3 regions of the Blautia sp. CGZ-1-C1 genome follow, and region 3 is predicted to be linked to each of the others. Evidence: riboswitches for the same ligand, from Rfam matches in the RefSeq annotation. Region 3 holds a riboswitch; each other region holds the start of a gene.
What was found. Region 3 has a riboswitch for FMN ahead of ribD (bifunctional diaminohydroxyphosphoribosylaminopyrimidine deaminase/5-amino-6-(5-phosphoribosylamino)uracil reductase RibD). Riboswitches for the same ligand answer to the same signal wherever they lie in the genome.
Positions count from the first base shown of each region.

Region 1: it holds a riboswitch for FMN, as region 3 does, so the genes downstream of both, AC058W_RS06110 (ECF transporter S component) here and ribD (bifunctional diaminohydroxyphosphoribosylaminopyrimidine deaminase/5-amino-6-(5-phosphoribosylamino)uracil reductase RibD) in region 3, are expected to answer to the same signal.
Region 2: it holds a riboswitch for FMN, as region 3 does, so the genes downstream of both, AC058W_RS16600 (ECF transporter S component) here and ribD (bifunctional diaminohydroxyphosphoribosylaminopyrimidine deaminase/5-amino-6-(5-phosphoribosylamino)uracil reductase RibD) in region 3, are expected to answer to the same signal.

Region 1 is NZ_JBWLUT010000080.1:10,985-21,812, reverse strand. It holds gene trkA (Trk system potassium transporter TrkA) at 1-1,159, opposite strand, end outside; gene AC058W_RS06150 (spore coat associated protein CotJA) at 1,464-1,802, shown strand; gene AC058W_RS06145 (spore coat protein CotJB) at 1,799-2,074, shown strand; gene AC058W_RS06140 (manganese catalase family protein) at 2,078-2,707, shown strand; gene AC058W_RS06135 (MBL fold metallo-hydrolase) at 2,833-3,633, shown strand; gene AC058W_RS06130 (hypothetical protein) at 3,745-4,050, shown strand; gene AC058W_RS06125 (DUF5684 domain-containing protein) at 4,123-4,572, opposite strand; gene AC058W_RS06120 (hypothetical protein) at 4,934-5,074, shown strand; gene AC058W_RS06115 (hypothetical protein) at 5,273-5,752, opposite strand; FMN riboswitch at 5,884-6,017, shown strand; gene AC058W_RS06110 (ECF transporter S component) at 6,173-6,808, shown strand; gene AC058W_RS06105 (NUDIX hydrolase) at 7,024-7,638, shown strand; gene AC058W_RS06100 (MATE family efflux transporter) at 7,779-9,113, shown strand; gene AC058W_RS06095 (MATE family efflux transporter) at 9,172-10,512, opposite strand.
Region 2 is NZ_JBWLUT010000180.1:19,422-30,249, forward strand. It holds gene AC058W_RS16570 (carbohydrate ABC transporter permease) at 1-602, shown strand, start outside; gene AC058W_RS16575 (carbohydrate ABC transporter permease) at 599-1,441, shown strand; gene AC058W_RS16580 (glycoside hydrolase family 13 protein) at 1,485-3,158, shown strand; gene AC058W_RS16585 (AEC family transporter) at 3,351-3,629, shown strand; gene AC058W_RS16590 (FUSC family protein) at 3,861-4,925, shown strand; gene AC058W_RS16595 (hypothetical protein) at 5,141-5,308, shown strand; FMN riboswitch at 5,331-5,469, shown strand; gene AC058W_RS16600 (ECF transporter S component) at 5,656-6,291, shown strand; gene AC058W_RS16605 (AEC family transporter) at 6,620-7,609, shown strand; gene AC058W_RS16610 (ZIP family metal transporter) at 7,956-8,738, shown strand; gene AC058W_RS16615 (hypothetical protein) at 9,060-9,374, opposite strand; partial or broken gene AC058W_RS16620 (MATE family efflux transporter) at 9,572-9,721, shown strand; gene AC058W_RS16625 (AAA family ATPase) at 9,895-10,828, shown strand, end outside.
Region 3 is NZ_JBWLUT010000129.1:19,125-29,952, forward strand. It holds gene AC058W_RS12120 (phosphopentomutase) at 1-818, shown strand, start outside; gene AC058W_RS12125 (HD domain-containing protein) at 833-1,396, shown strand; gene fliB (flagellin lysine-N-methylase) at 1,445-2,701, opposite strand; gene AC058W_RS12135 (diguanylate cyclase domain-containing protein) at 2,931-5,279, shown strand; gene trpS (tryptophan--tRNA ligase) at 5,362-6,423, opposite strand; gene AC058W_RS12145 (AAA family ATPase) at 6,710-8,200, shown strand; FMN riboswitch at 8,286-8,400, shown strand; gene ribD (bifunctional diaminohydroxyphosphoribosylaminopyrimidine deaminase/5-amino-6-(5-phosphoribosylamino)uracil reductase RibD) at 8,646-9,755, shown strand; gene ribE (riboflavin synthase) at 9,736-10,383, shown strand; gene AC058W_RS12160 (bifunctional 3,4-dihydroxy-2-butanone-4-phosphate synthase/GTP cyclohydrolase II) at 10,530-10,828, shown strand, end outside.

The DNA of each region.
Region 1 (10,828 bases), on a different contig from region 3:
CAAATTCCAGTGCCTCTGCCTGATTATCAAGAATGTGGTAAAGGGTTTCGATATTACTTCCGATACTGTTCTGCATGGCACGCACATACTGCAGGATGTAATCAGCGGTAATATATTTAGGATAAATAACACTTCCAATATCAAGGTTATCAATCACATCATCAAAGGAAAGTCTGTTTACCTTTGCAACCAGTTTTGCCTTTGAAATTGTTTTGGCAAAAAGAGCCAGGAAAACATTTTCCTCATCCATGTTGGTGAGTGATACAAAAGCTTCTGCGCGTGCAAGACCTTCTTCCATAAGAAGAGAACGGTCAGTACCATCACCGTTGATGATCGTTGCCTCTGGAAGCAGGTCACTTAAGGTTTCGCAGCGAGCCTCATTCTTTTCGATAATCTTAACAGAAATGTTCATATCTAACAGAGCTTTTGTAAGGTAATAGGAAATAGTTCCTCCGCCAACGATGATCGCGTTCTTTACCTGATTGGTCTTAAGTCCTATTTTTTTGAAAAAAGCTGCGGCATTTACCGGTGATGCCAGAATAGAGACCATATCTCCATCATGGACAACATAATTACCACCCGGAATAGAAACGCGGTCGCGGCTCTCTACCGCACAGAACAGAACATCACATCTCAGAGTTTCGGTAATCCGTGAAATGGCCATGCCATCCAGATCGAATTCCGGAAGAACCTTGAATTTCAGCATTTCCACACGACCTCTGGCAAAGGTGTCGATCTTGATCGCAGATGGGAAACGCAGAAGACGGGAAATCTCCTGAGCAGCTGCGAGTTCCGGGTTGATGATCATAGTGACACCCAGACGTTTCTTAATAAAACTGATTTCCTTAGCATAAATAGGATTACGGACGCGGGCAATTGTGTGGCAGTGACCTGTTTTCTGCGCAATCAGACAGCACAGCAGATTCATCTCATCAGAGCCGGTTACTGCGATCAGAATATCGGCATTCTCAATTCCTGCTTCCATCAGAGTATTAATGCTGGCACCATTTCCGACGATTCCCATGGCATCAATATCATCCTGAAGAGAGTTGATTACGTTAGAAGAAATGTCTATCAGGGTAATATCAGATTCTTCTTCCTGAAGCTGTTCAGCCAGGGTACGCCCAACCTTACCGCACCCAACAATAATTATTTGCATAATTCCTCCAATAAGGGGGCTGTCACATAAACATTTATATGTGAAACAGCCCCGTTTATATCATATTTTTGTTCTTTTGTTGTTGCTAAAGCAAAGATACTATAGCACTGTTAGGGGTATTTGTAAATATGAAATTTTTGTGATTTATTGGTTACAGTTTATTCTGCAAAGATTGTTATTGTGAATGCAGCGAGCAACAATATTTGTTGTAATTACAAATTGTAATGGAGAACGGGTCACGAATTCAGAAATATGACATAAAATATAGAGTAAACAGACTTATAATTAATGAAAGGAAATGTTTATGGAGAATTATCACATGGGACGTTCATGCGGCCGGCCGTATAACAGAACCTGTGGCATGAACAGACCTCAGCCAGTAGACAGAAAAATGAATGATCAGGGATGTTCCTGTGAAAATAGAGAAAATGAAACCAGAGAGAGCTGTAATTGTATAATGCCTGGAAGTAACGGAAAAAGTCATGAAATGTTTTCTCATTTACAGCATCTGGAATCGGCAATGGCCTATGTACCATGTCAGAAATTTACTGAAAATTATCCTTTAAAATATGCACTGAGTGTGGGAACTGTTTTTCCACAGTTATGTAAGCCATTTTGCGGAAAGAGAGGTGCACGCAGATGAGGCAGAATTGTTCAAGACGGCAGATGCTGGAACGAATCGATCAGGTCAGCTTTGCTGTAAATGATATGCACTTATATCTCGATACACATCCCTGTGATGAAAAAGCACTTGTTTATTGCAGAGAACTTGTGCAGGAACGGAAAAAACTCTTAAAAGAATATGCTGAAATGTTTGGACCTCTCACTATTGACAGTACAGACCAAAGCGAAGAAACCATCTGGAAATGGATGGAACAGCCATTCCCATGGGAAAAGGAAGGAGCGTGCAGATAGTTTATGTGGAATTATGAAAAAAGACTTCAATATCCGGTAAATATCACACAGCCGAATGCAAAAATCGCACAGTATATCATGAGCCAGTATGGTGGTCCTGATGGCGAGATTGGTGCTTCTATGAGATATCTTTCCCAACGATTCACCATGCCAAACCGTATGGCGGCGGCAGTTCTTAATGATGTTGGCACGGAGGAATTGGCCCATTTGGAAATGGTATCTACTATCGTACACCAGCTTACCCGAGATCTCTCTATGGAAGAAATTGAGAAATCTGGATTCGGTCCGTATTATATTGATCATACTGTAGGAGTCTGGCCGCAGGCCGCAGGTGGAGTTCCATTTAATGCCTGTGAATTTCAGAGTAAAGGAGACCCTATTACTGATTTATTTGAGAATCTTGCAGCAGAACAGAAAGCCCGCTCTACTTATGATAATATTCTTCGGGTAGTACGGGATATGCCGGAAATTGCTGATCCGATTAAATTCTTACGTGCGCGCGAGGTGGTACATTTCCAGCGATTTGGTGAAGCACTTCGTTCTATTCAGGAAGAATTGGATGCAAAGAATTTCTACGCATTTAATCCTAGTTTTGATAATCCATGTGCTACATCTTGCGATGGATGCAAATAATCATATAAAAATTGCTATATACAAAGAAGAAAAGTGTTCCGTTTTTGAATGGAACACTTTTCTTTTATATGTTATACTACATGAGAAACAGAATTCAGATGAATAGCCAGGAGGTACTATATAAGATGAAGCTTACAATACTGGGAACCGGAAATGCAAAAGTAACGAAATGTTATAATACCTGTTTTACATTAAACGAGGATAAAGAATATTTTATGATAGATGGCGGCGGTGGAAGCACCATTTTGAAACAGTTGGAAGATGCCGGAATCAGCTGGAAGGATATCCGTACGATTTTTGTTACGCATAAACATATCGACCATCTGCTGGGAATTATCTGGATGCTCCGTATGTATTGCCAGGGAATGGCAAGAGGACAGTTTGATGGTGAAGTAGTAATCTACGGACATGACGAAGTGATCTGCCTTCTGAAGCAGATGTCCCAGATGCTTCTGACTGCAAAAGAAACCAAATACATTGGTGAGAAAGTACATCTGGAAGAAGTAAAAGATGGAGAAGAAAGAATGATTCTGGGACACAAGGTAATATTCTTTGATATTCTTTCTACAAAAGCAAAACAGTTCGGATTTTGCATGGAATATGCAGACGGAAAGAAACTGACCTGCTGTGGAGATGAGCCATATAATGAATGTGAACATAAATATGCAGTGAATAGTACCTGGCTTCTCCATGAGGCATTTTGTCTCTTTTCACAGGCAGATAAATTTAAACCTTATGAGAAACATCATTCCACAGTAAAGGATGCCTGTCAGCTCGCACAGGAACTGAATGTTGACAATCTGATTTTGTATCATACAGAAGATAAAAATATCTCCAGACGAAAAGAACTCTACACAGAGGAAGGAAAACCATATTATAAAGGAAATCTTTTTATCCCGGATGATCTGGAAACCTTTGAATTGTAATATAAACGGATAGTGAATTACAGCCCATACATTGCTGCATATTAAAAATGAAGTGATAATGCTACTAAGAAATACATCCCGCTGTTACTCGCAACGATCACAGGAAACATCATGTCAATGCCATTTCTGAAACTCCTTGACATCGACTTCCCGGAAAGTTTTGTAAAAGACTTCCAGGGACCGAAATTCGGTATCGAAGGAATCCGTAAATATCTTGGAGCAGAGAACAGACCGCTGTTAAACAACATGATCAAACCATGTACAGGATATACTCCTGAAGTTGGTACAAAACTGTTCTTCGAGGCGGCAGCAGGCGGACTTGAACCGATTTTTGACGGAGATGTGAGTAACAGGTATGAGGTGACTGATTTCTGCTGTGAAACGGTAAAAGAGTATTTTGATAACAGAACTTTATAATAGGCTGTAGCCTGTATGAGATGAAAAAATCCCCAGAACATAAGCTCTGAGGATTTTTTATTTAGCGGTTGTCTATTTATCTGCCCCATAATATCTGTCATCGCCGAAGCCAAGGATCAGCATGAAGATTGGCGGTAAGAAGATAAGGCCAATGGCGAATCCTGTGCCTCTGCCGAAGGCTCTTGCAAGCTTAATGCTGTACATAATACTGATGATGACAAGTATGATTTTGATCAGTATGACAAGCATGTAGACTGTTAAGCTTTCGCTTATTTCCAGAGTTCCCTGCAGATAAGAAGATATGATTCCCAGGATGAGAGTCAGCCAGAAATATGCGGGCTGCCATGCGATTTTATAAGAAATATAATCGCCATATATTGGAATAATACTTTTCCATCCGGCCTCTCCTGCTTTGGTAAAGATTCTCCAGTTGGCAATGATCTGCAGAAGCCACCATGCGAATGCAATCATCAGATACATACCGCCCAAGAGCATCAGACTACTGATAGCTATAAGTCCCATTTGTGTGTTCCCCCATTTCTTTTTGTGAGATATGATACATGTATCGTTGGTGTAGAAGCATAGTTGAGAACTATGTTTGTTCTCCTAAAGTATTTATGCTAAATCCATTAAAGCATATTCTCAGTAGTTCGTCAATTATCAAAGAAGATTGTAAATTTTATATTTGATAGCTGACTGTAAAGACCAAAGCTAATGTTCGGCTATAAGTGGGAAAACTATTGTTGCTGTGGCATAAAACATATACTGCCAGTGAATGAAAAGCTGATGAGAAAAGGGTATAATGAGTGTAATAAAGGATGAGTGAATTATAACAATCCTCTAAATGAATTACTGAAGATTGTACATAAGCGAGGTGAAAACTATGGCAGCAATACTTATGAACTACAAAATACCGGGATATTATATATTTTTCATTTGTCTGGCAGTGATTTCCTGTTTTTCTAATCCTGGAATGGTTGTATTAGCGGGCTGTAGGGTTGATAATATTGATCAGGCAGAGTAAAATTTTATCAATGAAGTGAGTCTCCTGCTTTAATATTACAAATATTCGCCTGACTTATGAAAAGTGCCTGATGAGATGAAAAGCTTCTCAGGGAGGGGGTTGCGAGAACAGAGAAAAAAGAATGGTTTCGGAAAAAATAATGACAAGTTAAACAAGAGCCGTAAAGTGGGAATTTCCAGCTTTGCGGCTTTTGTGGTATCATGAATTGAAAGACATCTCAACAACTTTTCCATTGGTTACCTTAATGCACAGACCTAATCCATTCATGCTTCTCATGGTAGACATGAAAGCGGACTTTGAGCAATATTCGTTGGGAGCTTCACCTCCGGAAAAATAGTATTTGGTCTTGGAAGTAAGTTTAAATGTATGTTTTCCGTATTTTATATATGCTTTTTTGTTTTGGCTGTTTAATACTCCGTTTTTGGAAGTATTAAATGACGCATACATTGTCAGAGTGTTCCCCTTACATATAGCCTTTCTTGTGCCTGACATATAGTATTTTGTGCCATTGGTTGTTATTGTTCCGCCTTTTTTTCCATTTATGCAGGTATTATAGTAGGTTGTACCTGACTTTCCGGTAGCTGCCTGCACATTTGAGAATCCCATGCAGCCGGTAACGAGGCAGATGGCAAGTATCAGTGTTAACATTTTCTGGAACTTCTTTGTCCATGTTTTCATATTGAAAACCTCCTTTCGTTTTCTGGATTTATTATAATAGCCTGGAAAAGCAAAGTCAATAGAGAAGCGTAATGGAATAGTTGTATTGACAATAGATATCTGTATGTAGTATAATCAGACGCAGATAAAAGAAAATTCTTCGGGGTTGTGGTGATCAGCATCAGCTGAGATTCCCTACCGGCGGTTATAGTCCGCGACCCGCTCAGGCGGCTGATCTGGTGGAATTCCAGGACCGACAGTATAGTCTGGATGAGAGAAGAACACGCGATATTTACCATACGTGCTCATTACCCCGGACATATAATCCGGGGTTTTTTATATGTTGAAGAAAATCTTCATTATATAAAAAGCTTGTGGAATTTTCTTTTAACAGGATATGAGACAGATCCATAAAGAATAATTTCAAAGGAGAGAAACAGTATGAGTGAACAGGTATTAAGAAATGGAAATGTGATGGCAAGGAGTAAGACGAGAACCATCACACAGATAGCCATGCTTGGTGCTATCGCAGGAATTTTAATGAATCTGGAGTTTCCGCTTCCTTTCCTGGCACCGAGTTTTTATCAGCTGGACTTTTCAGAAATCCCGGTACTGGTTGGCTCATTCGCAATGGGACCGATCGCAGGTGTACTGATCGAGCTGGTAAAGATTCTTGTGCATCTGGTAACAAAGGGATCTATGACAGCAGGTGTAGGCGATGTGGCAAACTTCATCTTTGGATGTACATTTGCAGTTCCGGCAGGTCTGATCTACCGTTACAAATCTGTTAAGAGCAGAAAACATGCAGTGATCGGAATGGCAACTGGAACCGTACTTACAGCAGTAGTTGCATGCTTTATCAATGCATTCGTGTTACTTCCGGCATACGGAAAGGCTTTTGGAATGCCGGTAGAAGCATTTATTGAAATGGGTAGCGCAGTACACAGCTCTGTAAATAATCTTCTTACATTTGCAGCAATGATCATTTTCCCATTCAATATATTTAAATATACACTGACATCTCTGATCGTATTCTTTATTTATAAGAGAATCCGTGTAGTTCTTAAGGGAGATTGATTTTATATCTGATAAAGAATAAATTGGCAGTCCAATAAAAAAGAAGAACAGTCGTATGATGAAAAATCTACGGCTGTTTTTCTTTTTGGCGGGTAAAAAATAATTACAGAAATTGTCAGACTGACTTAAAAAAGATACGATAATATGGTAAGATAAAGCAGACAATATAAACACCTGAATGTGAGGTTTATGAATAGCGAAAGGAAGTATCCATTATGGGACAGATACACAATATTGAGAAATTGACAGACTGTAAATTTTTAAACTTATATCATTTAAATGCAACAAGTGTCCATAACACTCCTGTGTCATATTTTGTGGCATCACGCGCGAAGAGTATTAACGAATTAAAAATAAAAACAGGTAAAAATACTCCGGATGGTGTAATTATTTACAGTCTTTACGGAGAGAAAAAAGACAGGGTTGTATTGGTACGTCAGTACAGATATGCAATCGGCGGATACATCTATGAATTCCCGGCAGGTCTGGTAGAACCGAACGAAGAATTCCATGAAGGTGCAGTAAGAGAAATGTATGAGGAAACAGGACTGAAATTCACACCTCTGAAAGTAAATCCTGCATTTGAGAAACCTTATTTCACAACGGTTGGCATGACAGATGAATCCTGCGCAAATGTTTACGGTTACGCGGAAGGTGAGATCAGTAAAGCGGCACAGGAGGATTCCGAAGAAATCGAAGTTGTGCTTGCTGACAGAGAAGAAGTAAAGAGAATCCTGAAAGAGGAAAATGTAGCGATCATGTGTGCATATCAGCTTATGCATTTCCTTCAGGATGAAGAACCTTTTGCATTTTTGAAGGAAGAACTTTAACCAAATCAAGCAAATAGCGAAGAGGATGATTTTATCTGCTTGATTAAGGAGAATTAAAGGATTAAACTAGAATCCTGAATATGATTCTGAAAATTGACTGATGAGTATCATTAATATTTTATACAGGAGCAAAAAAGATAATGGACGAGTGTAAACGAAGTTTACGAAAAGAAATAGTCAGGCTGGCACTTCCAATTGCACTTCAGCAGTTCATGACAGCCCTGGTCGGAGCATGTGATGCGATCATGCTGGGAAAGTTAAGTCAGGATGCCATGTCAGCTGTATCACTGGCCACACAGGTTACTTTTGTATTTAATCTGTTTATGTTTGCATTTATGGCAGGCGAGAATATGTTTGTGGCACAATATTATGGAAAAGGGGACTACAAAGGTATTTCCCAGGTGTTCAGCCTTGTAACAAAGATTTGCGGATGTATTGCAGTGGTATTTCTGGCAGGAGCCCTTTTCTTTCCGGAACAGATCATGAGAATCCTGACAAATGAGGAAACTCTGATCGTTCTGGGAAGTGAGTATTTAAGGGTGATTGGCATTTCCTATGTGTTTTCGGGAATTGCACAGACTTTTCTGGCAATCATGAAGAACTGTGGTGCAGTAAATATGAGTACCCTGATCAATGGGGTTATGGTAATTCTCAATATCGTATTGAATGCTGTTTTAATTTTTGGACTGTCCGGCTTCCCGAAAATGGGAATTAAAGGTGCTGCACTGGCAACCGTACTTGCAACAGTTGTGCAGTTCCTGTGGAGTGTTGGTTATGTATTGTGCAGGATCAGAGCTGTGAAATTCAGTCTCAGAAGCTGTGAAAAAAAGTTATTTGGCCGTTTCTGGCAGAAAGCCGTTCCGTTACTGATCAATAATCTTGCATGGGGAATAGGGTTTTCCATGTATTCTGTGATCATGGGACATCTGGGAACGGATGCCGTTGCCGCCAATGGAATAGCGAATATTTCCAAAAATCTTGTTGTATGCTTCTGCCTCGGACTTGGAAATGCAGGCAGTATCATAGTGGGAAACCGTCTTGGTGCAGACCGCCTGCAGGAAGCAAAGGAGGCAGGCGGAACACTTACCAGAACTGCGATTATTGCAGGAATTGTATCAGGCCTTGTCCTGATCGCCTTGTCCCCATTTATCACAAAAATGGTAGATCTCACCCCGACAGCCCGCGGATATCTGCAAAAAATGCTGCTGATCTGTTCCTATTATATTGCAGGAAAATCAGTAAACTGTATGACAATAGGCGGAATTTTCGCAGCAGGCGGAGACTCCAAATTTGGAATGTTGTGTGATTCCGTAACTTTGTGGTGCATCACCGTTCCTCTGGGATGCATCTGCGCATTTATCCTGAAACTGCCGGTTATGGTTGTCTACTTTGTACTCAATCTGGACGAGATTATTAAACTGCCGGTGGTTTATAAACATTATAAGAAATATAAATGGATTAAGAATCTTACATAATTTTACACGTTTCACAGGCACATATACCGGATATCCGGGACTATGTGCCTGTTTTGTTTTAATGATATTTATGCATCCGTGCATAATAACTGATGCATAAGATCACAGTGGCTCCGCTCCATGCTGCAATCTCTGCAAAGAAAATACCGTCCTGTCCGATGAAATGGGGAAGGATCAGTGCAGCACTGATACGCATGACAAATTCAGCCATACCACTTACCATAGGCATTAAGGTATCTCCCAGCCCCTGAAGTGCAGATCTGTACACGTACAGGAAGTACAAAACCCAAAGCATGGCAGCCATAATAGAGAGGTATTTAAAAGCAATTGCAAGTACCTGCTGTGTCTGCTGCGGTTCACCTGAGATGAAAAGTGAGAGAATATTTTTTCCAAATAAAAACATGGCAGCAGAAATGATCAGTGAGGTAAGCAGGGAAAGCAGCATACTGCTGCGGACGCCTTTTCTGATCCTGTCAATCTTTCTGGCTCCCAGATTCTGACCCACATAGGTAACGATGGCATATCCATAGGAAATAGCAGCCATTTCCAGCAGACCATAAAGTTTGTTTGTAGCTGTAAATCCTGCTACAAAAAGGAAACCGTAGCCATTGATCACATACTGGACTACCAGACCGCCCACACCGATGATGATATTCTGGAATACAACAGGAATACCAAGTTTCATCAGGCGGGCATTCATGCCGGAGGCAGGCATAAAATCTGCTCTGGTCAGATGAACGATATCAATTCTGCGTAAAATCAGGAAACAGTAAACAGCGGAGAAGCTCTGTGCGATCACAGTTGCGATTGCTGCTCCTGCCACACCCCATCCGAAGCCTGCCACAAAAAGGATGTCCAGTGAGACATTCAGCACAGATGCGATAATCATTGCGGTCAGCGGTGTTTTACTGTTTCCCATAGCCCTTAGGGCAGAGGCAAACATATTATAGGCTGCTGTGGCGGGGATTCCACAGAAAATGATGCGCAGATATAACAGAGACATTCCGATAATATTGGAAGGTGTATGCAGCCCTGTTAATACCAGCGAAGCAAATGACTGGCTGAGAATCAATACTCCGGCTGCGATGAATGTGGTTAGCCGGTAACTGTGAGCCAGAGATTTACGCAGATTTTCGAAATCCTTTGCCCCATAATACTGGGAGAGTTGAATAGAAAATCCCTGAGTGAGTCCTGTGGATATTCCTGTGACAACCCACATCAGAAAGTCAACAGCACCCAGTGCGGCAAGAGCCTCCACACCTGCAACCTGGCCAACAACCATGGTATCCACCATTGTATAAAGCTGCTGACAGATATTTCCCAGCATCAGGGGAATTGCAAAAAGAATGATCAACCGTCCCGGTGAACCGGAGGTCATATCCTGAATCTTGGTTTTCATTAGTATAAAAGTTCCTTTCCGGAGCATATTTGAAAAAGTTTAGAAATGATTATTCGAATATGCCCTGATATTTACATTAATAATTTGTAACTATTCAGTAGTCTGCTATCCCGCGAGGTGTTTTGGCACGTAAGTACCAAAATCCCGAGACATACAAGCCAAAATGCCATCACCGCAGGTGATTTTTAATGCATTTTGGCTCGTAACTGTGAAGGTACTGAACAGTTACGATAATTTTATATCATTAACATGAAAAATGAAATATAATATTTCATCAGGATGATATAAATTTATCTGTTATTGTAAGTCCCCCTGC
Region 2 (10,828 bases), on a different contig from region 3:
GCGCATTAAATGCAAAGATTAAATTCAAAAATACCATTAAAGCATTTTATTTCCTGCCGTATATGCTGGGAAGTCTGATCGTGGGATTTATCTTCAACTATATTTTTGCAAACCTGGTTCCGGAGCTTGGAAAAGCTCTGGGAATCAAGGCTCTCAGTGTGAATATTCTGGGTACTAACAATGCGATGTGGGGAATCATTGCAGTATCTCTGTGGATCGGATGTGCATTCAATACACTGATCTATATTGCAGGACTCCAGTCTATTGATACAGATGTATATGAAGCTGCTGACCTGGACGGAGCTACAGGATTCAAGCGGTTCAGCAAGATCACTTTCCCTCTTCTGGCACCGTCCTTTACCATTAATATGGTGCTCTCGGCCAAAGGTTACCTGATGGTTTACGATCAGATCATGGCCATGACAGATGGTGGACCCGGAACAGCAACTACTTCCATTGCAGTCCTGATCTATAAGAAGGGATTCGGCGGAGGACAGTTCGCCTACCAGTCAGCTAATGCAGTTGTGCTTTTCATTGTAGTTGTGCTAATCTCTGTGTTACAGCTGCGTATACTTGAGAAGAGAGAGGAGAAGTTAGGATGAAACAGGGTGTAGCGAAGGTAAAAGAACGTTACAACTGGCCTGTAACGATTCTTCTTATTATAGGAATTGTGCTGATTATTCTTTTGCCTCTGTATATGGCACTGATGATCGCAATCAAGGATCCGTCTGACATGAATAACATACTGGCATTACCCAAAAAGCTGCGTCTGCAGAACTTCGTAGATGCCTGGGTGATGACAAATTTTCCACAGAAATTTTTTAACACTGCATTTATTACAGTGATCAACCTGTTCTTTACATTGATCACAAATTCTTTTGCAGCATATGCAATAACCAGAAACAGGAAAAAGAGTAAATTCTTTTCTATTATGTACTATTACTTTATCAGTGCTATGTTTATCCCATTCCAGGTAATCATGCTTCCATTGGTTGTACAGGCGAATGCCTTCCATCTGGATAATATTTACGGTATTACTTTTTTGTACATTATCTTCGGTCTGCCTATGAACACTTTCCTTTATACAGGTGCGATCAAGGCGATACCGGAAGCACTGGATGAAGCAGCAATGATCGATGGTGCCAACCCCATCCAGATTTTCAGCCGGGTCATTTTCCCGGTATTAAAACCAACTACAGCAACAGTAGCAATCCTTTCCTTTATGTGGACATGGAACGACTTCAGTATGCCACTGGTACTCTTAAGTGATGAGAGCCAGCAGACCTTACAGCTTGCACAGTATGTATTCAAGAGCCAGTTCTCTGTAGACTATAATCTGGCATTTGCCTCTTATCTGCTCGTACTGGCACCTGTACTGATCGTATATATCTTCTGTCAGAAATGGATCATGAACGGTGTTGTTGCCGGTGCAGTAAAGTAACACATCAATAAACTTGAGAAATGCAAACAGGAGGCTTACGTTTATGAAGAAAACCTGGTGGAAAGAAAGTGTTGTTTACCAGATCTACCCCAAAAGCTTTAAAGACAGTAATGGAGACGGAATCGGAGATATCAGAGGAATTATTGAGAAGCTTGACTATTTGAAAGAGTTAGGTGTGAATGTTCTCTGGATTTCTCCTATGCTGGAGTCTCCTCAGGATGATAACGGCTATGATATTTCTGATTACAGAAAGATATACAAAGATTACGGAACCATGGAGGATTATGAAACTCTCCTTGCAGAAGCGCACAAAAGAGGAATCAAGATTCTCATGGATCTGGTTGTAAACCATACTTCCGATGAGCATTCCTGGTTCGTCGAGAGTCGTAAATCCAAAGATAATCCTTACCGTGACTATTATATCTGGAGAAATCCGGTGAATGGTAAGGAACCAAATAACTGGGGCGGAGTATTCGGAGGTTCAGCCTGGGAATATGACGCACAGACAGATATGTACTATCTTCATCTGTTCTCCAAGAAACAGCCGGATCTGAACTGGGAGAACGAGAAGGTTCGCCGGGAAGTTTATGATATGATGAACTTCTGGTGTGAAAAGGGAATCGATGGTTTCCGTATGGACGTTATCAGCATGATTTCCAAAGATCAGAAATTTCCTGACGGAGAGATGAATAACGGATTGTATGGTGATTTCGGTCCGTATAGTGTTCATGGTCCAAGAATCCACGAATTCCTGCATGAAATGAATCAGGAAGTTCTTTCCAAATATGATGTGATGACTGTGGGGGAAACCTCAGGAGTTACCATTGAGGAAGCACAGAAATACGCAGGTGATGACAGAGAAGAACTGAATATGGTATTCCAGTTTGAGCATGTAGAAATCGGTGGTGGTGATTATGGCAAATGGACCACAGAACGGTATGATTTCAAAGAGTTCAAGAAGATCATGATCAAATGGCAGGAAGAACTGGCAGGAAAAGCATGGAACAGCCTTTTCCTTGGAAACCATGATCAGCCAAGAAGTGTATCCAGATTCGGAAATGACAATCCTGCTTACCGCGATATTTCAGCCAAGATGCTGGCGACCTGCCTTCATATGATGCAGGGAACCCCTTATGTTTATCAGGGTGAAGAGCTTGGAATGACTAATGTTTATTTTGATAAGCTGGAGGACTACCGTGATATCGAGAGCCTTCATTATTTCACTGAGCTGACAGAGACAGGCAGACTGACACCGGAGTATATGATGAAATGTTTGATGCTCAGAAGCCGCGATAATGCCAGAACACCAATGCAGTGGGATACTTCCGCAGGTGCAGGTTTCACTACAGGGAAACCATGGATTAAGGTAAACCCAAATTACCAGCAGATCAATGCGGCAGATCAGTTAAAAGATCCGGACTCTGTTTTCCATTATTATCAGAAACTGATCCGTCTGCGTAAAGAAATGGATATCATCGTATACGGAGAATTTGAGGCTCTGTACCGTGATCATGACCAGATCTTTGCTTACATAAGAAAGCTTGAATCAGAGAAGCTGCTCACAGTATGTAATTTCAGTGCACAGGAAGCGGAAATGGAACTTCCGGAAACATTCACAGAAGGAGCTCAGTGCCTGATTACGAATATGGGAAGAAAAGTATTTGACAGGAAAATCATCCTGAATCCATATGAGGCATTTGTACTTTACAGAAAATAGAATAGTCTGAAAAAATACCCTTTCGTATAATATGACGAAAGGGTATTTTGTATGTATTACTCCTGTGAAGGCATGTCTTCACTAAGTTTCAGCAGTGCTTCAGCAAGATTGGAGTCCAGGATCAGCACATCCACCAGCCCGCCCTTTAAAGCGCTTAACACAGCATTTGCCGTCTGGGAAGGATTGAGGTAATTGATCAAAGAATATATGGGTGAGATCGTTAAACTGGTAGTGATCCGACACATTTTTGCGGCAGTCTGTGCAGTATTTTTCTTCTTTGTATTACCATTTGATCTGGTAATCAGACAGACCCTTGTTTTACTGTGCTTTGCTCCTATGAGTGCAGTTGCACCTGCCTACACAGGAATGTGTGGAGGAGATGAAGGAATGGCAAGCTGTGCGAACAGCGTGACGATTCTTTGCAGCCTTGTAGTGATCACGGCATTGCTGGCGATCATGGGATTGTATTAAGTGGTAATTAATGATACATAATGTGAACGGTGTATGGAATAATACCTCTTTTGAGTGAGTAAAAAAATTTATGGAGTGCGAGAAATGACTCTTGACGTTTTTGGAAAATTGCGGTATAGTGCTCGTTACTATTTCAAAATTCATAGTAGATACGTAATCATTTGGCGTTTTGTTATTCTGTGAAAACGCTGGATTTTTACGTGATTTTACAAAAAAGGAGACGACTTGGAAATGACATTTTATCAGGAACTACAGTTGAGTTCCGTTGGTTCTAAGCAGCTTATTAAGAACACAACGGATCCAAAAGAAAAAAGACGTCACATATTAATTTATAACTTCAAAGTATATCTGGTCATGGCGTTCTGTGTTGCGGTGGTGAGCCTGTACAGTAAACTCACAGGAAGCAATAACAGTGTAGTCGGGGTTACAGTTCTGCTGGCGGTTCTCGTATTGCGACAGGCGGACTTCGGAATCAGGACAACACATGGGTTGATTTCCATTGCAGGAATCTTTGGAATTCTTATGGCGGGGCCAAGACTGGCAAATATGGCAGCACCACATCCATTTGCCGCATTTCTTGTCAATGTGGTCTGCATTCTGCTTCTGATGATTCTTGGATGCCACAATGTGATTATGTATAATCATTCTACATTTGTACTGGGCTATTTACTCCTTCTGGGATATGATGTGACCGGGCAGGAATATGCGTTACGCATCGCAGGACTTTTCATAGGAATGCTGATCTGCATGGTGATTTTTTACAAAAATCAGAAGAACAGACCATATAGAAGAACTTTCCTTGACCTGTTTCGTGAGTTTGACATCCGCTCAGCAAGAAGCAGATGGTATCTGAAACTGACACTGATTGTGTCCAGTGCTATGTTATTTATGAATCTTCTGGGACTGCCGAGAGCCATGTGGGCAGGAATCGCCTGCATGTCCGTATGCCTGCCATTTACAGAAGACTGTGCTTCCAGAGCCGGAAACAGAGGGCTGTTCAATATTGTAGGATGTTTGCTCTTTATTGTACTGTATCTGGTACTTCCGGAATCCATGTATCCGTATATCGGAATGATTGGTGGAATCGGAGTCGGATATTCCGCAGGATATGCATGGCAGACTGCATTTAACACTTTCGGAGCACTCTCTATTGCAGCAGGACTTTTCGGAATGCCTGCGGCAGTGGCACTTCGTATTGGCGCGAATGTGTTTGGCGCGGCTTATACGGTGATCTGCAATAAAGTGGTGGATAAGATTGCAGAGAGGATTCATATGAGAAAGAATATTACTGCATAAGGGGAAAACTATTTCTCTGATGATGAAAAAGCAGGACTGTTGAGTACAGTTCCTGCTTTTTTGCGGGAAAGATAAATATACACTGTCAGTGAATAAAACAAGTAGAAAATAAAGTTATAATAGAAAAGGGAGAAAAAGAAAATAATCAAACCACCAGTTGAACTGGTGGTGCATGACTTAGAATTACAAAGAGTGGAGAGAACATTACAGAAACTTTGATAGAATCAAGAGAACTTGGCGCAAATGAGAATTATACAGAATTCGATAATAAAATAGAACTGTTTGCACCCGATGAGATTCCAACGGACAATACGACTCCTTCTTACAATGTACACTCCGGTAAAAAATCTGAAAATTGTATTGAAATGAATATACTTATGTAGTATAATCAAACGCAGATAAAAGAAAATTCTTCGGGGTTGTGGTGATCAGCATTAGCTGAGATTCCCTACCGGCGGTTATAGTCCGCGACCCGCTTAGCTTAGGCGGCTGATCTGGTGAAACTCCAGAACCGACAGTATAGTCTGGATGAGAGAAGAACACGCGATATTTTTACCATACGTGCTCATTACCCTGGATGATTTATCCAGGGTTTTTTATGTGGTGAAATTTTCTATGAGATATGACAGTTTTGCCATGTAAAGAAGCTTGTGGAATTTTCTTTTAAACAGGATATGCAGCGAATAAAAATTTATATCCATAAAGAATAATTTCAAAGGAGAGAAACAGTATGAGTGAACAGGTATTAAGAAATGGAAACGCAATGGCAAGGAGTAAGACAAGGACTATCACACAGATAGCCATGCTTGGCGCTATCGCAGGAATTCTGATGAATCTGGAGTTTCCGCTTCCGTTCCTGGCACCGACATTTTATCAGTTGGATTTCTCTGAGATCCCTGTACTGGTTGGCTCTTTCGCAATGGGACCGATTGCAGGTGTTCTGATCGAGCTGGTGAAGATTCTGGTGCATCTTGTAACAAAGGGATCTATGACAGCAGGAGTCGGTGACGTGGCAAACTTCATCTTCGGATGTACATTCGCAGTTCCGGCAGGATTAATCTACCGCTACAAATCCGTCAAGAGCAGAAAACACGCAGTTGTAGGAATGGCGGTCGGAACAGTTCTGACAGCAATAGTTGCATGCTTTATTAATGCATTTGTTTTACTTCCGGCTTATGGAAAAGCTTTTGGAATGCCAATCGAAGCATTCATCGAAATGGGTGGCGCAGTACACAGCTCTGTAAACAGTCTGCTTTCATTTGCAGCACTGATCATCTTCCCATTCAACTTATTTAAATATGCACTGACATCCCTGATTGTATTTCTGATCTACAAGAGAATCCGTGTGGTTCTTAAAGGGGATTGAGAAATAAAAACAGACAACAGATAGAATATTAAATAGAAAAGATCAGCCGTATGATGAAGAATCTGCGGCTGTTTTTCATGCCTGAGCACAGAAAAACAATCCTCGAAATTGTTGGAGAGACTTAAAAAAGGCATGATAATATGGTAAGATAAAACAGACAGAATAGAAATAAAAAAGTTAGTAGAAGTTATAAAAAATGAAGGAAGAATCCTTTATGAAAAATAAATAATGCGAATGCAGAAGAAAGGAAATAGCAACAATGGGACAGATACATGATATTGAAAAATTAAAAATCAAGACAGGCAAAAACACTCCGGAGAATTGACTTATGAGTACATTAAATATTCTTCTTAATCAGATCGGAATGTTTGTCATCTACATTCTGGCAGGCATCATTCTGATCCAGACACATGTGCTGAACCGGGAAAATATGGAAGTCGTTTCCAGACTTGTGATCAAACTGGCACTGCCGGTCATGATTTTTACAAATACGGTAAATGGAGTGGATAAGCAAATGCTTTTCCACTCCCTGCCGATTCTCGGAATCGCATTCTTTATGTATATCTGTCTGTTTGGACTCAGCTTTCTTTCGGGAAAAATACTGCACCTGCAAGGTGATCACCAGCAGCTTTATTCTGCAATGAGTGCATTTGGAAATATTGGATTTATGGGAATTCCCATTGTCACAAGTATCTTTCCGGAAAGAGGAATGCTGTATATCTCGGTATTTACCATGATAGACCAGCTGATGCTGTGGACAGTCGGGGTAAGGCTAACCTCGAAGGCAGAGGATACAGTGGAAAATACTTCAAAAAATTCATCACAATGTGGAAAAAATGTTGGTGCCGTAAAGCATTCTACATTTGACTTTAAAAAGCTGATTAACCCGGTAACAGTTGCAATCGTATTGGCATTATTCTGCATTCTTACAGGCCTTACATTACCAGAGATTCTGAACACAGCATTCTCAAAAATCGGAGCAACAGCAACACCTCTGGCAATGATTTATCTTGGCGGAGTCTTTGCATGTATGGATGTAAAAAAATATATTTGCAAACTGGACTATTATGGAATCGTCGCAATCAAAATGCTGATTTTTCCGGTGCTGTTTTATCTGATACTGGGGTTACTTCCAATATCGGCAGAAATACGTATGACCATGACACTCACATCCGCTATGCCGGTAATGTCATCTGTAGTTATGATGGCAAATACATACGGCACAGACGGCGACTATGCCATGGGTGGAATCCTGGTGACGACAGTCTGTTCAATCGTGACTTTACCGTTTGTATACTGGGTGCTGCAGTTTATCTGAAACAGGAGCAAAAACAATGAATGAGCGTAAACAAAGTTTACGAAAAGAAATAGTCCGGCTGCCCGCAGTCTATTCTTTAACTGCTTATTGCTCTTCGCAACCCCCGCAGGGGACTTACTTGATTCGGTTAAATTTGGGCATATAGAATTTGAAAAAAGTTCTGTATGCTCTTTTTATTTGGAAGAAAATCTGATATACTTACATGAGTTAGACTAAACTAACTAACAAACAAACTGGATTTTTCATCCACTATTATTTAACCAAATCAGAGTTATTTGTATGATTGGTGGAGAATAGGAACAATTACTTATCTTAGGCATACAAATAGAATAGGAGGAGTAGACAGATGAATATAAATGTATTTTACGGAATCCTGATTCCTTTTATCGGAACTTCAGCAGGAGCAGCCTGCGTATTTTTTATGAAAAGGAATCTGAATGAACAAGTACAGAGAGCACTTACCGGCTTTGCGGCCGGGGTCATGGTGGCAGCTTCAGTGTGGAGTCTGCTGATTCCATCAATCGAGCAGTCTGCAGACATGGGAAAGTTTTCTTTTATCCCGGCAGCAGTGGGATTCTGGATTGGAGTGCTCTTTTTGCTCTTGCTGGATCACATGATCCCGCACCTTCACCAGAACAGTGACAAGGCAGAAGGTCCAAAGAGCAGACTTCAGAGAACTACTATGCTGGTTCTGGCTGTAACTTTACACAATATTCCGGAAGGAATGGCAGTAGGAGTGGTCTATGCCGGATATCTGACCGGAAATACGAAGATTACCGTGATGGGGGCCATGGTGCTCTCTATTGGAATCGCTATTCAGAATTTCCCGGAAGGCGCGATTATTTCCATGCCATTGCGCTCGGAAGGAATGGGAAAAGGCAGAGCGTTTGCAGGTGGTGTGTTATCCGGAATCGTAGAACCAATCGGTGCGGTACTTACGATCCTGGCGGCAGGACTTATTGTTCCGGCGTTACCATATCTGCTCAGCTTTGCAGCGGGAGCAATGTTCTACGTAGTAGTAGAAGAACTTATCCCCGAAATGTCAGCAGGGGAACATTCCAATATTGGAACGATTTTCTTCGCAGTAGGATTTTCACTGATGATGGTGCTTGATGTGGCATTGGGGTGATACAAGTAAGTCCCCTGCTTCAATTGAGAATATTCGATTGACTTTCTTAAAATGGTTGTGATAGCGTTTTTGTATCTGATTGCAAAGATAAAAAAGTCTCAGCGTAATATGCTGGAAACATTCTTCTGGTAGGTATTAATTATTCGAAAAAAGATAAAGAACATCAGTGTATGATAGAAAAAATTAAGAAGTAATACATTTGATTGGAAACAGATGCACTGGGATTTGGCGGTGTGTGGATCGGTATTGCACAGATGGAGAATCGTTTTGATGAGACGAGAATCCATTTTGTAGAAAAATAAAACAGCTGTCTGATATAAATCAGGCAGCTGTTTTACTCTTAAGAGAGAGTCTGACGGTAGCAGAGGGAGAAGATTCTGCTGAGGAATGGCGGGAATCTGTTCTGTACAGATATAAAATTCCGCCAAAGAAACCAAAAATCAGTCCGGTATATCCACCGGCACAAAGGATAACAGTCAGTTTGGTAATAGCAGACATTCCGCCAATTATAGAGATGAAAAATCCTGCCAGAAGTCCGAGTGTTGTCCATTCAATAAGTGAAACTGCCAGAAAAGCGGCAGAAGCATGTGACTTTTTTACCTGATGATTAATAGAATTCCATAATGTCTGATACATAATCATTCCTCTTTTCTTATATCTGTGATGTAATGCTTGGTCAGATTGGAAATCTCCTTTTGGGAGTATCAATATCCAGTTGACATATAGTAACAATGTAAGCTTATATATTATTTTATTTCTCATTTCTTTATCTCCTATTATAGGAATGCTTTGTAAAATACACATGCGCGCTAATGAAAAATTTGTGTAAAATTTTAATTTTCCCGGTACAGATGCTTATGGTTGCAGTGGGAATTGGAACAGGAGTAGGAACAAATGCACTTCTTGCCAGAACACTGGGACAGGGAAACAGTAAACAGGCCGCAAAGGTAGCAGGCAACAGTCTGTTTCTTGGAATTATTATGATGCTGTAAAAAGTTGTATATTTTTTATGGCAATTAATTAATATTTTCGGGGCGCAATCATTGCCGATGCCAGAACAGATGGGGATAAGTAAGACAAATATTGCCTGTCTTTGATTTATGCCTTATAATAAGAAGCAAAGGAAAATCAAAATAAATGCGGAGGTGAAATCGGAATGGGAAATTATTTAAATCCAGATATAAATAATTTCATGGAAGTAGTAAATTCCAGCATATACGTAGATAAAACAGAGCTTTTAGAATATCTGAATTCGATTGCTCAGACAACACAAAAGTATATTTGCATTAGCCGTCCACGCCGTTTTGGAAAATCTATTACAGCTAACATGATCGCTGCCTATTACAATTGCGAGGCTGATTCAAAAGAACTCTTTTCAAGATTCAAAATTGCATCATGTGAGAGTTTTAAAAAATATTTAAACAAATATGATACGATATTTCTCAATATGCAGGAATTTTTAAGCCAGAGCGATACAGTAGAAGAAATGATTGCGCTGATTAGGAAAAGTGTGATCTGGGATCTGTTGGAAAAGTATCCGGATTTTCGATATTTTGATGAGACCAATCTGATGAGAACTATGCAGGATGTTTATAATAAAACAAAGAGGCAGTTTGTCGTAGTTATTGATGAATGGGATTGCATTTTCAGAGAATATAAAACAGACCGAGAAGCACAGGAAAAGTATCTGGATTTTTTAAGAGATTTACTGAAAGATAAAGGCTATCTTGCCCTTGTATATATGACTGGGATTCTTCCGATTAAGAAATATGGAACACATTCTGCATTGAATATGTTTGATGAATTTTCGATGATCGATCCGGGACCACTTGCGGAGTATGTAGGATTTACAGAGGAAGAAGTAAGGAATCTATGTAAAACATACAACATGGATATGCAGGAAGTGAAAAGTTGGTATGACGGATATTCTTTTGAGAAAGCTTTGTCTATTTACAGTCCACGCTCTGTGGTGAGCTGCATGAGGTTTAGAAAAATAGGGAATTACTGGAACCAGACAGAGACATTTGAAGCTTTACAAGTATACATTGACATGAATTTTGAAGGCTTAAAAGATGATGTTCTAAGTATGA
Region 3 (10,828 bases):
TAATCGGAAATAAGAGTGCAAGCGGTACAGAAATCATTGAAGAACTTGGCGAAGAAGAAATCAATACAGGTGCAATGATCGTATACACTTCTGCTGATTCAGTTCTGCAGATCTGCGGAAATGAGGAGACATTCGACCTTCAGAACCTCTATCGTTGCTGCGAAATCGCACGTGAAATTACAATGAAAGATGAATGGCGTGTGGGACGTGTAATCGCAAGACCATATGTTGGAAAGAAGAAAGGTGAGTTTAAACGTACAAGTAACCGTCATGATTATGCACTTAAACCAACCGGATTAACAGCTATGAATGCATTAAAAGATGCAGGATACGATGTGATCAGTGTAGGAAAAATTAATGATATTTTCTGTGGAGAGGGTGTGACAGAAGCACTGCATTCTAACAGCTCTGTGCATGGAATGGAACAGACGATTGAAATCAGCAAGAAAGATTTCCATGGACTTTGCTTTACCAATCTGGTAGATTTTGATGCACTCTGGGGACACCGCAGAAATCCTGAAGGATACGGACAGGAAATCGAGAAATTTGATAAGAATCTGGGCGTTCTGATGGAGGAGATGACATCTGATGATCTTATGATTATTACTGCAGATCATGGAAATGATCCGACATACACAGGAACAGATCATACCAGAGAATATGTACCATTCATTTCCTGGTCACCGAAGATGGAACAGGGTGGTCAGTTAGAGGAAGAGGATACATTTGCAATTATCGGGGCAACTATTGCAGATAATTTTCAGGTAAAAATGCCAGAGGGAACAATCGGACATTCTATTCTTGATAAGTTAGTATAATCAGGGGAAAACATATGGATAGCAGAGTATTTCTGGATTTTTTGAAGATAGCGGAAAGATTAAAATGTAATACCAGACATTCTTATACATCTTCAGGGCGGCATGAGAGTGTGGCAGAACATAGTTGGCGGCTTACTATGATGGCATATTTTATGCAGGATGAATTTCCTGAGGCAGATATTGATAAGGTAATCAAGATGTGTATCTTTCATGACATGGGAGAAGCCATTACAGGAGATATTCCTGCGTTTGAGAAAACTACTGCTGATTCAGAGCATGAAAATTCTGTAATGGATGAACTGCTGGACACTTTGCCAGAGCCGTACAAAACAGATTTGAAAGAACTGTTTGCTGAGATGGAGGCATTGGAAACTTTAGAAGCAAAAATATATAAGGCTCTGGACAAATTAGAAGCATTGATTCAGCATAATGAGGCTGATCTTTCTACCTGGATTCCGTTGGAATATGATCTACAGATGACCTACGGAACTAAAGAGTGCAGTTTCAGTGAATATATGAAGAGTCTGCGGGATATGGTCAGAGAGGACTCCAGAAAGAAAGCTGGTATGGACAAATAATAAAAACTTGCTGCACAGAGGGAAAACACCAATGTACAGCAAGTTTTTTTAGCAAATTTTCAACAGATTTTCAAATGAAAAAATCTTATTCTCTGACATTAATTCTTCAAATTTGTTCAGATTAAGATCCGAATGCTCCAGTTCTCTGGAGAACTGGTAGCAAATCTGAATCTGCTCCTCCAGACTAAATTGACGGTTGTTTTTCAGGTATATTCCAACAGATAATTCGTGGATAAATAATGTACAGACAACAGCCATTTTTACCTTTGCAAAAATCTCATCGTCATAAACAGCACCACAAAAATAAGTGTAGATCCAATAAACCAGAAGCTGCTCCTCCTGAATTTGCCAGTCCGGGTAGTAATAATCGAATTCACTTTTCTGATATGGATAAAGACTTACTTTTGCGGACGGATCATCTGAAATTCCTGTATATAAAGGAGTCAGAGATTCATTCAGAAAGTCTCTCCACCCAGGACGAAGGACTTCCATGGCAGGAACTATCGTCTGCCACATTTGTTGGAATAATTCTTTCGTTTTACAGGAATAATCTGGACGGCCGGAAATATCGGCTACATCTGAGGCATTAGTTATATTTGTTTTCTCTGAAGGATTTGCGGTATTTTCTTTTTTATATTGATTCATTTTAAAATGAATTTTATTGCAAAATTCTTCTCCGTATCCGGAATCTTTATGGCGTTTCCTCATATCTTCCCATTTAAAAAGCTCATTTTTATCTATGCACAGCTGAAAATCATGTGCGATCGCAAGTATTTTCCACAGACGTTTCTGCATAGGAATTGTCCTGTCCTGAATGATAGCTATCAGCATATCCCTCGTATCCATCAATGCAGTAAACAGGAGATAATCAAAATCATCATAGACTTCTTCACGAGTTTCTTTTTCCCTGGTTATAAAATTTACTTTATCTTTCTGAGACAGAAGGATCCTTGCGGCTTCCGGGCAGGAAAGTGACAGGGAAATCTCGCGTAACCCCTCAAATTCTTCAATATGTCTGGGATAATTTCTGCATGTTTTGCAGAACATTTTCGGCCCTGCTTCTGTATAAATATCACACAGATTATCTTCATTCAGAAATGCACAGCGACGATCATACTGTCGGAAAACATGTTCTTTCCAGTCGATATCGTTATGTAAGCGGTTACGGAACGGACCTTTAAAGTGCTGATATTTTTTCAAAGTTTTATCATCAATAACGATTTGCCACCCTGCACAGCAGGTGTCCGGACAGGCACCGGCAATGCAGGAGAATTCTTTATAATAATTTGGAAATGTAAATTGCATAACGCTAAATAACTCCTTTCTGACAGATAAGAAAAGTGTTGTATTACTGAGAATGATGTGAACAGCAACAACATTTCTTATCTTATGATATAAAAATATTGTATAGGAAACGAATAGAAAATACAATGCATTTATTTTTGACAGAAATAGCTAAAATATATTGAATGGGAACCAAAAATATTATAAAATAATATACAAATCAAAGCTTTTTGAAAGGAAGCCAAAAGTTGTGAAGAAGAGATATACAATTGGTGTGATGATAGGAAATGCAAATTCACCGCATACGATGGATCTAATGCAGGGGATTTTTCATGCAGCACAGTCGATGGATGTCAATGTTATATTATTCCTTGGAATTCACAGCAGCTATTATTATAAATCATATTTTGGAGAAGATGTGGAGGATGATTATGACTACCAGTTTAATGCCGCATATGATTATCAGGCATTTGCGGACCTGGATGTGCTGGTAATCGCATATGGATCATTATGTATTTTTCTGGATGAAAAAGAGAGTGCAACTTTTCTGGAGAAATATAGAGATAAGCCACGTGTTCTTCTCGAAGAAAGGGACAAAACAGGAACATCTACATCCATTATTACGGACAATTATAATGGAATGTATGCCATAGCAGAACATCTGGTAAAGGACCATGGGTATAGAAATTTTACCTATCTTGCGGGACCTCATGGAAATACAGACGCCAGGGAACGCAGGCAGGCGGTATATGATGTGATGGAGAAATATGAAATCCCGTTTGGACCGGAGCGGATTGCTTATGGAGATTATTCATCATGTGTGCAGAAACAGGTAAATCATTTATTGGATGCATATCCTGACATGGAAGCAATGATCTGTGCAAATGATGTTATGGCAGAGACTGCATATAGAGAATGTAATAAAAGAGGATTGATTGTCGGAAAGGACATTGCGATTACTGGTTTTGATGACTGGGAACTTGCCGAGACAATGAATCCGCCATTGACAACTGTATTGCAGAATGCTTTTGATATGGGGTATATGGCAATAATCGGCGCGGTAGAATTGTGCAAGGGAAAGAAATGCCACTCTGTGGTAGTTTCGGCGAGTGTAAGAATTCGTGAGTCATGTGGATGTTCAGTAGACAGAAATTCTTATGAGGAAACTTCAATTCTTGGAAAAGAAACTCATTGGACAGCGATTGTGGAGAGTTATCTGGACAGTATGCTGAAGGAAGTTCTTCCGGCCAATTCAAATAAAGAATTGAAGGGCAGAATACGGGATTATCTGAGTTTGCTTTTAAGTGTGGATTTCAGAACTTCGGATAGTGAAGAGAATATAAAGAGAGGTCTGCAGAAATTGTTTGACAGTGAACTCGGCGGACTGCTCAATGGACATTCTTTTATGAAAGTGCTGGATCAATTTGTTGATGAATGTATTCAGGTAGAATTGCGAAAAGATAAGCCAGACAGAACGATCATTCAGAATTTACTTCTGAGAAAGAGACTCTTAAATGATAAGATCGTGGCATACAGTATTAAAAGTGAAAAAGAGCATTTCAGTACTTTTCAACAGGAAAGCTGGTTTGTTCCGCTGATTTCCAAAGATATGATATGTCATATGAATGATGAGCAGGAGATGTATAGACGTGCACTTGTGAAGCTAAACGCGTTGAGCGCAAAAGCATCGTATCTTTATATTTTTAAAGAACCGGTAGCTCATTACAGAGATGAGGAATGGAAATGCCCAGATAAGATGTATCTGGCTGCATATCAGATAGGACAGCAGATTATTTCATATAAAGAGAATGAACGTCCGGAAGTGTCTACAGATTATTCAAGGGACGGAAGAGTTATATGCGGAAAGAAAGACAACGAAAATTATGTAGCGACGATTCTTTGTCTCTTTTCCGGAGAAATGCAATATGGTGTTCTGGCAGCGGAAATTAATCCTGCCAATCTGGCTTTATTTTATCTTATCAGCAGGCAGATTGGAAATATGCTGCGTATGTATCAGATGTCGAAAGAGCAAAAAAGGATGCAGCAGAAACTCGAAGCTCTGGTCAGAGAAGTCAGGGAAAAGAATGAAGTCCTTAACTTTCTGTCGGAATCTGATGCATTAACAGGCTGTATGAACCGCCGGGGACTTATGGAAAAGGCAGTTCAGATGAATAGAAAAAATGATGGAAAAGAGATGCTGATCCTGTTTGCAGATCTGGACCACCTGAAGGAAATCAATGATTCTTTTGGACATATAGAAGGCGATTTTGCCATTAAAAAATGTGCTGAGACTTTAAAATCTGTGGTGGGAGAAAATGGCATCATAGGAAGAATCGGCGGAGATGAATTCTGCGCAATGCTTCCCGGAAATGCTGAGGATGGACAGAGGATTCGTAGACTGATCCAGAAGAAAAGTGCAGCATTTAATGAGAATTCCGATAAAGCGTATTATGTGGAATTATCAGTGGGATACACGATAGTTACATGCAGTAGCGGACTGGCAATCTCAGATGAACTGAAAGATGCCGATAAAGCTCTCTATGAGGAAAAAAAGAAACGGAGAAAATCTGTAAAGAAACAACTGGATTTAGAAAAATAGTAATAAAATAATGCTAAGCAAAGAACAGGTTCAGACACGAATAATATATTTCGTATCTGAACCTGTTTTATATCCTGGGAAATTATTTAATCAGGCTATTATCGTCAAAGTAGTTAATCTGCATAGCAGAACGTACATCATGAAGTGTCTGAGCAGCTTTTGCCTCAGCAACTTTACTTCCTTCTTTGAGGATATCATATACATCATCGAGATGCTGTTCCCAATGTTTACGTCTTTCGCGGATTGGAGAAAGCTCTGCCTGAAGTACTTTGTTCAGGAATTTCTTAACTTTAACATCACCCAGACCGCCATGTGTATAGTGAGCTTTCAGTTCATCCAGGTTCTGATATTCTGGCAGGAATTCTGCGAAATATTCCGGTTTGCAGAAAGCATCCAGATAGATAAATACCGGGTTTCCTTCCACACGACCAGGGTCTTCCACACGAAGATGATTCGGATCAGTAAACATGGACATAACTTTCTTCTTGACATCTGCCTCTTCATCAGCAAGATAGATGCAGTTTCCGAGAGATTTGCTCATTTTTGCTTTGCCATCGATACCTGGCAGACGTAAGCAGGCTTTATTGGATGGAAGAATGATTTCTGGCTCTGTCAGAGTTTCGCCATAAACAGTATTGAACTTGTGTACGATTTCCTTACACTGTTCAAGCATCGGAAGCTGATCCTCTCCAACCGGAACAGTAGTAGCGCGGAATGCAGTGATATCTGCTGCCTGGCTGATCGGATAACAGAAAAATCCAACAGGAATGCTGGCTTCAAAATTACGCATCTGAATCTCAGATTTAACAGTTGGGTTACGCTGTACACGTGCTACAGTCACAAGATTCATATAGTAGAAAGTGAGTTCTGTAAGCTCCGGAACCATAGACTGGATAAAGATTGTGGATTTCTCAGGATCAATACCACATGCAAGGTAATCCAGTGCAACCTGAAGGATATTCTGGCGAACTTTCTCAGGGTGTTCTGCGTTATCTGTTAATGCCTGTGCATCAGCAATCATAATATAAATTTCATCATATAAGCCGGAGTTCTGTAAACGAACACGCTCGGATAATGAACCAACATAATGTCCAACATGAAGGCGGCCTGTTGGGCGGTCACCGGTTAAAATAATTTTGCTCATTTTGCTCTCCTAAAAGTAAATTCCGATTTTCCAGAGAATAATCTGGAAATTCTCAGTTATCCCTATTATAAAGCCTGCGGATGTTACCGTCAATGATTTTGGTGGAATAAATGAGGATATAATGTTACTGTGAACGGAGTGAACATTAACGATATAATTTCTTGAATAATTATGCAATAAATACATTTACAGAATTGATTAAAAGAAAAGATTCTGCTAGAATAATAAAGAGTTGTACATAAAAAATTACACACTGATTAAGGATAAAATAAAAGGAGTATTTACCATGCCAGTATTTGATTTCAGCGGTGCTTCAGACAAGAAACCAGGTGTACAGTCTGAATGTACCTACACTACTTTCCAGTCTGATGAAAAGGAGACTTCCCCTGAGAAACCGATCATGATTCTGGATAACAGCATCCGTCAGTGGAAACATCATTCCTGCGGTATTTTTACTAATCCAATCAAACGTACATCCTTTGAATTTAAAGAGGATGACGGCGTTTTCAGTGCAGATATCATCAGTATTGATTCAAGATTTGTAAGTCTTCTGAAATGGCTTGGGGAGAATCATATCAATGTGCGCCTTTCAGGAGAGAATAAAGAGAATGGTTATGCAGTTTATAAGATTCGTGAAACTGCTTTTGGCGGCGGCACGAAACTTTCCGCAGAGGACGGATTTCTTCAGTTTATGATCGAGAGACTTCTTGCAAGCAGTGCACCTGCAGAGATTGTTGAGGATGAAGATGAAGAAGAAACAGGGGATGAGATGAAGCTGACAAGCATTCAGAGCATCACTGACTTTATGACCTGTGCCGGAAGAACTCTGCCGGATAATATTCGCCTCTGGGCTCGAAGAAACCTTGCAGTTGCCCGCTCTCATGAGGTATCTCCGGAAGAGAGACGCCACGCTCAGCGTGCACTGTCCATTATGATGAACATTCAGTGGAAGAATAACTACTTTGAAGCAATCGATCCGCAGGAAGCACGTAGAATTCTTGATGAAGAACTCTACGGAATGGAATCTGTAAAGCAGCGTATTATTGAAACCATCATCCAGATCAACCGTACCCATACACTTCCTGCATACGGACTTCTCCTTGTAGGCCCTGCAGGTACAGGTAAATCCCAGATTGCATACGCAGTTGCCCGTATTCTGAAACTGCCTTGGACAACTCTGGACATGAGTTCCATCAATGATCCGGAACAGCTTACAGGAAGTTCCAGAATCTATGCAAACGCAAAGCCCGGAATCATCATGGAAGCTTTCTCAGCAGCAGGAGAATCCAACCTTGTATTTATTATCAACGAGCTTGATAAAGCAGCGTCAGGTAAGGGCAACGGAAACCCTGCAGACGTACTTCTTACTCTGCTTGACAACCTTGGATTTACAGATAACTATATGGAATGTATGGTGCCCACAGTGGGCGTTTATCCCATTGCTACGGCAAACGATAAATCCCAGATCAGCGCACCTCTTATGTCCCGTTTTGCAGTGATCGATATCCCGGATTATACATCAGAAGAGAAGAAGATCATCTTCTCCAAATACGTCCTTCCGAAGGTTCTGAAACGCATGAGCCTCAAGGCAGAAGAATGCGTAGTAACAGAAGAGGGTCTGAATGCCATCGTTGAATTGCATAAAAATACAAGCGGTATTCGTGATCTGGAACAGGCAGCAGAGCATATCGCAGCCAATGCCCTGTACCAGATTGAAGTAGATCACCTGACAGGTGTGACATTTAATGCAGATATGGTAAGAAGATTACTTTCCTGAAAAAAATCTTGACAGAGATAAAAGTTGAGAGTATACTGTCAGACATCAGCAAGATAAATCGCAAAAATTGCTGATAAAAATAAAATAAGATCTTCAGGGCAGGGTGCAATTCCCTACCGGTGGTAAAGCCCACGAGCCGTAAGGTATGATTCGGTGCAATTCCGAAGCCGACAGTACAGTCTGGATGAAAGAGGATAACAGTAGAGATACAGAAGAATTAACTGATCTGTGAAAGCTGACTGCTCTGGAATAATTAATTTATTCCAGAGCTTTTTTATATCAATTAAAGTGATTTCAGTGATGAAATAAAGAGTCAGATTCATCGGAAGATAATTCATATCAAATATTAATTACCAAGCCCTGGATGTTGAAAAAACACCGGGGCTTTATTTTATGGAATTGTTATAAAAGAGCAGGAGATGATGGATTGAAAAATATAACGGATATGGAACAGGACAGGCAGTACATGAAAATGGCTTTGGAACTGGCGCAAAAAGGAATGGGTTTTACAGCACCTAATCCGATGGTAGGTGCTGTGATCGTTAAAAACGGAAAGATCATTGGTCAGGGATATCACAGAAAATACGGTGAACTCCATGCGGAGAGAGAAGCTCTGGCAGCATGTACGGAAGAACCCGAAGGAGCATCTATATATGTTACTTTAGAACCCTGCTGCCATTATGGAAAACAGCCTCCATGCGTGAATGCAATCCTGGAGGCTGGAATCAGACGCGTGATCATCGGATCATCAGATCCTAATCCACTGGTTGCAGGAAAAGGAATCCGGATTTTGAAGGATCATGGAATTGAAGTAACAGAAAATATTTTAAAAGAAGAGTGTGATAAATTGAATGAAGCATTTTTTTATTACATCCAAAATAAAAAACCGTATGTGGTCATGAAATATGCAATGACTATGGATGGAAAAATTGCCGCTTATACAGGAGAATCCAAATGGGTGACAGGAGAAGCTGCCAGAATTCATGTACAGAAACAGCGACTGAAATATACAGGAATTATGGTTGGGGTGGGAACTGTGCTGGCAGATGATCCGATGCTTACCTGCAGACTGGAAAACAGCAGAAATCCTGTGCGTATTATCTGCGATTCCCATCTGAGAACACCACTGACATCTAAGATTGTAAGAACAGCAGCGACAATTCCTACAATCATTGCAAGCAGCAGTAAAGATCAGCAGAAGATAAAGAATTATGAAGAACTGGGATGCCAGGTTCTGTATGTTCCGGAGAAAAACGGACACATAGATTTAAACAGATTAATGGAACTTCTGGGAGCTGAAAAGATAGACAGTATCTTGCTGGAAGGAGGAGGTTCTTTAAACTGGTCAGCACTGGAAAGCGGTATTGTTCAGAAAGTTCAGACCTATATAGCACCCAAACTTTTTGGAGGCGAAGAAGCAAAGACGCCGGTGGAAGGAAAAGGATTTCCTGATCCTGCCAGCGCAGTATTATTAAAAAACAGCGAAATAATCAGACTGGGAGATGATTTTCTCATAGAGAGTGAGGTGAAGAGAAATGTTTACGGGAATTGTTGAAGAACTGGGAACTGTAAAAAATATAAAAAAAGGAGCTAATTCAGCGGTATTCACGATACAGGCAGAGAAAATACTGGATGACCTGAAAACAGGAGACAGCGTAGCTGTAAATGGAATCTGCCTTACTGTAACTGCATGTCTGGAAAATGGTTTTATGGCAGATGTGATGCACGAGACATTGAACCGTTCTGCGCTGATTCAGCTTTCACCGGGGCAGCATGTAAACTTGGAAAGGGCAATGCCGGCAAATGGAAGATTCGGAGGACATATTGTTGCCGGGCATGTGGATGGAACAGGAAAAATCACGGAAATTCGCAGAGATGATAATGCTGTCTGGTACACCATTCAGGCTTCACCACAAATTATGAAATATATTGTGACAAAAGGTTCTGTAACAGTTGATGGAATCAGTCTTACAGTGGCAAAAGTCTCAGAAACAGACTTTTCCATTTCTGCAATTCCTCATACAGTAAAGATTACAGTCCTCGGAGAACGCAAAGAAGGAGATATCGTCAATTTGGAGACAGACATAATTGGAAAATACGTGGAAAAATTAATAACGCCTGTGAAAGAACAGCCGATAAAAAGTAATATTACACGGGATTTTCTGAATAAGTATGGCTTTTGACAGAATTAACCACAAAGCGGTTATTCGATTGATGCAGAACTGTACAGTGGATGTTTTATCTGCCTAACACGAACCAGATAAGCAGCCAATACGAATGATTTTGCCCTCTTAACAACAGAAAAATATATTGTATAAGGAGAGAAAAAATGAACGGATTTGATTCAGTAGAAGAAGCTCTGGAAGAACTTCGGAATGGAAAAATTATTCTGGTAACGGATGATCCGGACAGAGAGAATGAAGGAGATTTTATCTGTGCAGCAGAGTTTGCCACAACAGAAAATATTAACTTTATGGCAACTCACGGAAAAGGACTTATCTGTATGCCAATGTCTGAGGAATATGTAAGAAAACTGCAGTTCCCGCAGATGGTAGCAGAAAATTCAGATAATCACGAAACTGCTTTTACTGTTTCCGTAGACCATATCAGCACCACTACAGGAATCTC